2 regions of the Streptomyces sp. NPDC057287 genome follow, and region 2 is predicted to be linked to the other one. Evidence: riboswitches for the same ligand, from Rfam matches in the RefSeq annotation. Region 2 holds a riboswitch; the other holds the start of a gene.

Region 1 (3,612 bases), on a different contig from region 2:
GAGCGGTTCCAGGATGCGGACACCCTGGACCTCGCGCGCAGTGACAATCAGCACCTCGGATACGGGCACGGCATCCACTACTGCCTGGGGGCGCCGCTGGCCCGTCTGGAGGGGCAGGTGGCGCTGGCGACGCTGCTGCGCCGCCTTCCCGACCTGCGGCTTGCCGCAGATCCTGCCGATTTGCGATGGAGGGGCGGGCTCATCATGCGTGGACTGCGCACGCTTCCTGTGGAGTTCGGAGCCGGGCGCCCAGCCGAAAAAAGTGACAGCCTGTCAACTCTGTGACTTTCACGTGATCTCCGCTGCATCGACTTGTGACACACGTTCGAGTAGGGCTAGGTTCACCCCTCGACTCACCCGTCACATGTCAGTCACACGGAAGGCAATCCCATGGGCTCCGCGAACGGCAGACACCGTCGCCCTCGTCAGGCACCCGCCATCGTCGTCGCCGCAGGCGTCACCGGATCGGCCATCGCCATTCCGCTGCTCGGTGCGGGCGGCGCGCAGGCCGCCGACGCGACGACCTGGGACAGGGTCGCCGAATGCGAGAGCGGCGGCATGTGGAGTGCCGACCTCGGCAACGGCTACTACGGCGGCCTGCAGTTCTCGCAGGACACGTGGTCGGCCTACGGCGGCACGTCGTACGCGTCCCGCGCCGACCTGGCGAGCCGCTCGCAGCAGATAGCGGTCGCGGAGAAGGTCCTGGACGACAAGGGCCCGCAGGCGTGGCCCAGCTGCGCGGTGATCTCCGGCCTCGCCCTGGACGGGACGCTGCCGGGAGTCGACCCGGGCGGCGAGCCGTCCGCCGAGCCCTCGGACACCGCGACCCCGTCCGAGACCCCCTCGTCCGAAGCGACGGACCCGGCGGACGACGCCGACGAGAAGGACGGCTCGGGCGCGAAGGGCGAGGCGAAGGGGAACGCCTCCGACGACACCGCGGACAGGACCGGCGGGACCGGCGAGGCCGGCACGTCGCCGTCCGCCACGCCGTCCCCCGAGGCCTCCGGGTCGTCCGGCACCTCGAAGGACGACGGGGCGAAGAACGGGAAGCACCGCGGCACCCCGGCCCCCGAGGCCGGCACGGAGACGGGCGCCGGTGACGGGCGCGAGTCCGGCCGCCACGCCTCGCGGGGCGACGCCGGCGCGCGGCAGGGCGGCGAGGGGACGTACACCGTCCGCGAGGGCGACAACCTCTGGGCGATCGCCGACGCGCAGGAGCTTCGCGGCGGCTGGACCGCGCTCTACGAGGCCAACAAGGACGAGCTGGGCTCCGACCCGGACCTGATCCTTCCGGGCCAGGACCTGGACCTCGGCCTCGGCCTCGGGACGGACGCGCAGGACACCCAGGCGGAGGACGCCGCCGTCAACTGATCAAAAGCGGGAAAACACCCCGAAAACAGGGGCAGTTAAGAGGCCTATGTCCACTTATGCGTAAGTGAGACATGGGTCTCTTTGCGTCAACTGCCGTGCCCCGTCCGTCCGGTCCGTCCATATTGGCTCCGACCTGCGAAAACGGCCCCCAAGGCCGGACCGTTACGCGCTGATTAGCCGTTATGTCCATCTTTGAATGTGGGGGTTGCGTGTGTTTACGGTCGGAGCCGCTCGCACCGCGGGCACCTTCGACCGTCACGCCGAATCCTGCCGTCGGTCGGGGGGAACGACGCGTAAAGCGCCGTAGGCAGGAGCGGGGGACCCAGGTAAGTGCCGGAACCCGGCCGTCGGACGACGGGCGGGGGAACGGCTAGGGGTGAAGTGGTCCGCGGGAGCGGGTCACCGGGCAACTCACAGGCCCGAACCCGACAGCTCACCTCGTAGGCGTCGGTGAGGAGAACCATGCTGCTTTCCAGCAAGGGCAAGCACCGTCGCCCGTCCAAGGCCGTCCGTATCGCGACCCTGGCCGGTGTCACCGGTGCTGCCGTCGCCGTGCCGCTCATGGGCGCGACCGGTGCCTCCGCCGCCTCCGTCGACACCTGGGACGCCGTCGCCCAGTGCGAGTCCGGTGGCAACTGGTCCATCAACACCGGTAACGGCTACTACGGCGGCCTGCAGTTCTCGGCCTCCAGCTGGGCAGCCGCGGGCGGCACGCAGTACGCCGCCCGTGCCGACCTGGCCACCAAGGGCCAGCAGATAGCCGCCGCCGAGAAGCTCCTGGACCTCCAGGGTCCGGGCGCCTGGTCCTGTGCCGGTGCCGGCGGGCTGACGAACGACGGTGTGGACCCGGGTGTCGACACCGGCTCCGGCCAGAGCGCCGACAAGGCCGAGACGAAGGCCCAGCCGGAGCGCAAGGCCGAGCAGCCCACCACGCGCAGCGAGAAGCGCACGGCCCCCGAGAAGACCGTCACCACCCCGACCGGCAAGAAGGTCGAGAAGGGTGACGGCGAGTACAAGGTGAAGGCCGGCGACACCCTCAGCAAGATCGCCGACGCGAAGAAGGTCAAGGGCGGCTGGGCGAAGCTGTTCAAGCTGAACGACGACATCGTCGACGACGCCGACATGATCTTCCCGGGTCAGCAGCTCCACCTGAAGTAGTCGGAAGCGGTCCGGGGTCCCCCTCCTGCCCCGGCGGCCCGGCCCGGCGCGCAGACCCCCCGCGCGCCGGGCCGCGGTCGTGTCCGGCACCTGCCGAACGGGTGCCGGTGCGGGCCCGCCGTCGGGGTGAGCGTTCAACTGTTGTGGTTACCCACCAGTAGAATTCTGGACCTTTGCCCGGAATGCAGGCCCTTGGGTCCTTTTTCGTCCCAGGGGACGGGCGGACGGCCGACGGAGCGGGCCGGGCCGGTTAGGCTCGTGGCGCAAGGCCACAGTGACCCTGCACAACCAGTGTCAGATCCCAGAAGGAGATGCCTCGTGCCGTCCATCGACGTCGTCGTAGCCAGGGAAATCCTCGACTCCCGGGGCAACCCCACGGTCGAGGTCGAGGTTGGCCTCGACGACGGCAGCACGGGACGTGCTGCTGTTCCGTCCGGCGCCTCCACCGGTGCGTTCGAGGCCATTGAGCTTCGCGACGGTGACCCCAACCGCTACCAGGGCAAGGGCGTCGAGAAGGCCGTCCTCGCCGTGATCGAGCAGATCGGCCCGGAGCTCGTCGGTTACGACGCCACCGAGCAGCGCCTCATCGACCAGGCGATGTTCGACCTGGACGCGACCGAGAACAAGGGCTCCCTCGGCGCCAACGCCATCCTCGGTGTCTCGCTGGCCGTGGCGCACGCCGCGTCCGAGGCCTCCGACCTCCCGCTGTTCCGCTACCTCGGCGGCCCGAACGCGCACCTGCTGCCCGTTCCGATGATGAACATCCTGAACGGCGGCTCGCACGCCGACTCCAACGTGGACATCCAGGAGTTCATGATCGCGCCGATCGGCGCCGAGTCCTTCTCCGAAGCCCTTCGCTGGGGCGCGGAGATCTACCACACCCTGAAGAAGGTCCTGAAGACCAAGGGCCTGTCCACCGGTCTCGGTGACGAGGGCGGCTTCGCCCCCAACCTCGAGTCCAACCGTGCCGCCCTCGACCTCATCCTCGAGGCCATCAAGGAGGCCGGTTACGTCCCCGGCCGTGACATCGGGCTCGCGCTCGACGTCGCCGCGTCCGAGTTCTACAAGGACGGCGTCTACGAG
Region 2 (3,612 bases):
CATGCCCGATTCGGAGCACTACGACCCCCTGACCCCGCGCAGGGCGAGGAGCGCGGACACGCAGGAGCGGCGGATGCCCCGCGGCGTCGTGATCCGGCTCTTCGCCTACCTGGTGGCCGGCCACGTGGTCGCGGCCTTCCTCTTCCTGCTCTTCACCGTGGCGGGGAAGGGCTGACCTCCGCCGCGTTCACGCGTCCTCGACGAGCCGCTCACGCAGCTGCGCGCGGGTCTCGGGGCTGATCTTCAGTCCTTCGAGGAAGTAGCGGTCCGTGCTGCCCCAGACCTCCTCGATGGTGGCGAACGCCGCGGCGAGGTAGTCGGCGCGTGCGCCGAAGAGGGGATTGAGCAGCTCCATCACCTCTTCGGACATTCCCACCGGGGAGGAGTCGCTGCGCTTCACCTTGTAGCGGCGGTGCGCGTCGTTCGACTTCAGGTAGTCGGCCTCGATGGCCTCCTTCTCGACGCCGACCGCAAGAAGGGAGACCGCGACGGACAGGCCCGCCCGGTCCTTGCCCGCCGCGCAGTGCATCAGCGCGGGCACGCTGTCCTGGGCGAGGGCGTGCAGCACGCGGCTGTGTTCGGCGGTGCGGTCCTTGATGATCGAGCGGTACGAGGCGATCATGCGGTCCGTCCCCTTGTCGCCGGCAAGGATCGAGCGCAGCTGCTGGATGTTCCCGTCGCGCACCAGCCGCCAGAACTCCGCGCCGTCGGCCGGATCGGAGAGAGGAATGCTGACATTCCGGACGCCGGGCAACTCCACGTCGAGCCCGTCGAGCTTGTGGTCGGCCGCGTTGCGGAAGTCGAAGACCGTGTGCAGGCCGAGCCCGGAGAGGAACGCGGTGTCCGCCTCCGTGGCATGGGCGAGATGGCCGCTGCGATAGAGGCGCCCGTAGCGCACGGTGCGGCCGTCCGTGGTCGGAAGCCCGCCGACGTCGCGGAAGTTGCGGACGCCGGTCAGGCCGACGTCCGTCGGCTCCGGGCCGGCCGGGGGGACCTCTGGCAGCTGCGTCACAAGGGCTCCTGGAGTGTCGGGCGTCGGCGCCGCTCGCCGACGGGGGCACGCCCGCGACGATACGACATGGCTGCATCAGGCAACCGTCTCGGTCGCCGCCCCACGGGGCGGTGGGCATGACATGTCCGTATTGGTGCATTTAGCGGAACATGCCCCGCTTGTACGGGAGATGGGGTGAGGCGGGTGAGCGGGATCATATACGTGACGGTGCGTGGTGAAGATTCCGACAGGCATTCCGGACGCCACGCGGAAAGCGAAGATCCGTAATCCACGGAGTGTGACGGGAATTCGGGCCCGGAAATGAAGCGTCGATTCCGGTCCGCAATCCGAGGCTTGTTCGCGGCGTCCCGGTGCGCTTACGGTCACGGTCAATCCGGACGGAACGCCTAATCCTGCCGCCGCCCGGAATCCGCACCGACTCACGTGTGGCAGGAGCGGGGGAACCAGGTAGGCCGCCGGCCGGAGGGATCCGGTACGGCTTGGGGTCAAGACGCGCACCGCGCGGCCGGGCATCTCCAGTCCGAACCCGACAGCTCACCTCGCAGGCGCCGGAGAGGAATTTCCCCATGCCCGCAAAAGGCAAGCACCGTCGTACGAAGACCGGCCCGATCTCCCGAGGCGTCCTTGCCGCAGGGACCGGCGGCGCCGTCCTCGCCCTCCCGCTGATCGGCGCCACCGGCGCCCACGCTGCCGAGCAGGCCGCTCCGGCCGCCAAGTCGGCTGCCGCTCACAGTGCGCCCGCATCCGCGGCCAAGAGCTCCGCGAAGACCTACACCGTGGTCTCCGGCGACTACCTCGCGAAGATCGCGGCCGACCAGAAGGTCAAGGGCGGCTGGCAGAAGCTGTACAAGGACAACCGCGACGTCGTCGGCGAGAACCCGAGGCTGATCGTCCCGGGCATGAAGCTCACGCTCGGCGCCAAGGCATCCGGCTCCGCCGAGGCCGCGCCCTCCAAGGCCGCGCCGAAGGCCAAGGCCGCCGCTCCGGCCGAGCAGGCGGCAGCGAAGACCGCCGACTCCGCCGCCTCGGAGAGCAACGGCTCCGGCTGGGCCACCCCGGTCGAGAACCCCAACGTCACCACCCAGTACCGCGCCGCCGGCGCCAGCTGGTCCAGCGGCTACCACACCGGCTCGGACTTCCAGGCGGCCTCGGGCACCAGCGTCCGGGCCATCGGCCAGGGCACCGTGGTCTCCGCCGGCTGGAGCGGCTCGTACGGCAACGAGGTCGTCATCCAGCACAGCGACGGCATGTACTCCCAGTACGCGCACCTGTCCTCGCTGGAGGTCTCGGCCGGTCAGACCGTCACCGGAGGCCAGCAGATCGGCCTCTCCGGCTCCACCGGCAACTCCACCGGCCCGCACCTCCACTTCGAGGTCCGGACCGGCCCGAGCTACGGCTCGGACGTCGACCCGATCGCCTACCTGCGTTCGCACGGCGTCTCCATCTGAGACGCGCCACCTGAGGGTGGAGGAGAGGGGCGGGGCGCCGACGCGCCCCGCCCCTCTCCTTATTCCGGCTTTACCAAAAACTGACCGGGTGGTCTTTCTCACCACCCGTCAACCCCTTATTACGGTCGCGTAGGTCACAATCGAAGGTGCAGGATAGGCCCTTGTGGCAGACGATTCGAGAAACAAACAACGAGGCATCATCGGGTCGTACGCAGCGATTGGCGACAGCTTCACCGAGGGCGTCGGAGACCCCGGCCCTGGCGGGACGCTCGTCGGCTGGGCGGACCGGTTCGCGGTCCTCCTCGCCGACCAGCTCCCGGTCCCCGATGCGGTGGTCGGCCCCGTGGACGACCCGCACGGGAACTTCCGGTACGCCAATCTCGCCGTACGCGGACGCCTCCTCGACCAGATAGTCGAGGAACAGGTCCCCCGGGCCAAGGAGCTGGCACCTGATCTGGTGAGCTTCTGCGCCGGCGGCAACGACATCCTCCGTCCCGGTTCCGACCCGGACGACGTGGCGGAACGCTTCGAGCGTGCGGTCGCCGAGCTGACGCAGTCCGTCGGCACCGTCATGGTCACCACCGGCTTCGACACCCGGGGCATCCCGGTGCTCAAGCACCTGCGGGGCAAGATCGCCATGTTCACCGCGCACGTCCGGTCCATCGCCGACCGCTACGACTGCCCGGTCCTGGACCTGTGGTCCCTTCGGTCCGTGCAGGACCGGCGGGCGTGGGACAGCGACCGGCTGCACCTGTCGGCCGAGGGACACACCCTGGTCGCGCTGCGCGCCGCCCAGGTCCTCGGACTCGACGGGCCGGCCGACCCGGACCAGGTGTGGCCTCCGCAGATCCACCGGGGGGCCTTCGAGGTGCGCCGTGACGACATCCAGTGGGCGCGTGAGTACCTCGTCCCGTGGATCGGGCGGCGGCTGCGCGGGGAATCCTCCGGAGACCACGTCGAGGCCAAGCGCCCCGACCTGCTGCCTCTCTGACGCGCCGTCACCGGTGGTGGTCGACGACTGACGGAGGGGAGCGGACGCCGGGCGGGGGCCGATGGGCACGAGCCGATGGGCGACGGGCCCCCGTACGGCCCGCGACGGGCTCACTCAGCCGGTCAGTACCTCGTGGTCGATGCCGAGTTCGCGGGCGAGCG

Evidence for each region. Region 2 has a riboswitch for cyclic di-AMP ahead of ACFUNE_RS28790 (peptidoglycan DD-metalloendopeptidase family protein). Riboswitches for the same ligand answer to the same signal wherever they lie in the genome.
Region 1: it holds a riboswitch for cyclic di-AMP, as region 2 does, so the genes downstream of both, ACFUNE_RS30335 (transglycosylase family protein) here and ACFUNE_RS28790 (peptidoglycan DD-metalloendopeptidase family protein) in region 2, are expected to answer to the same signal.

The regions. Positions count from the first base shown of each region.
Region 1 is NZ_JBHUYV010000019.1:109,407-113,018, forward strand. Features, by position in the region: gene ACFUNE_RS30325 (cytochrome P450) at 1-285, shown strand, start outside; gene ACFUNE_RS30330 (transglycosylase family protein) at 391-1,371, shown strand; cyclic di-AMP (ydaO/yuaA leader) riboswitch at 1,693-1,833, shown strand; gene ACFUNE_RS30335 (transglycosylase family protein) at 1,834-2,529, shown strand; gene eno (phosphopyruvate hydratase) at 2,848-3,612, shown strand, end outside.
Region 2 is NZ_JBHUYV010000017.1:133,044-136,655, forward strand. Features, by position in the region: gene ACFUNE_RS28780 (DUF6126 family protein) at 2-175, shown strand; gene ACFUNE_RS28785 (tyrosine-protein phosphatase) at 188-1,012, opposite strand; cyclic di-AMP (ydaO/yuaA leader) riboswitch at 1,415-1,575, shown strand; gene ACFUNE_RS28790 (peptidoglycan DD-metalloendopeptidase family protein) at 1,579-2,460, shown strand; gene ACFUNE_RS28795 (SGNH/GDSL hydrolase family protein) at 2,624-3,451, shown strand; gene ACFUNE_RS28800 (TetR/AcrR family transcriptional regulator) at 3,566-3,612, opposite strand, start outside.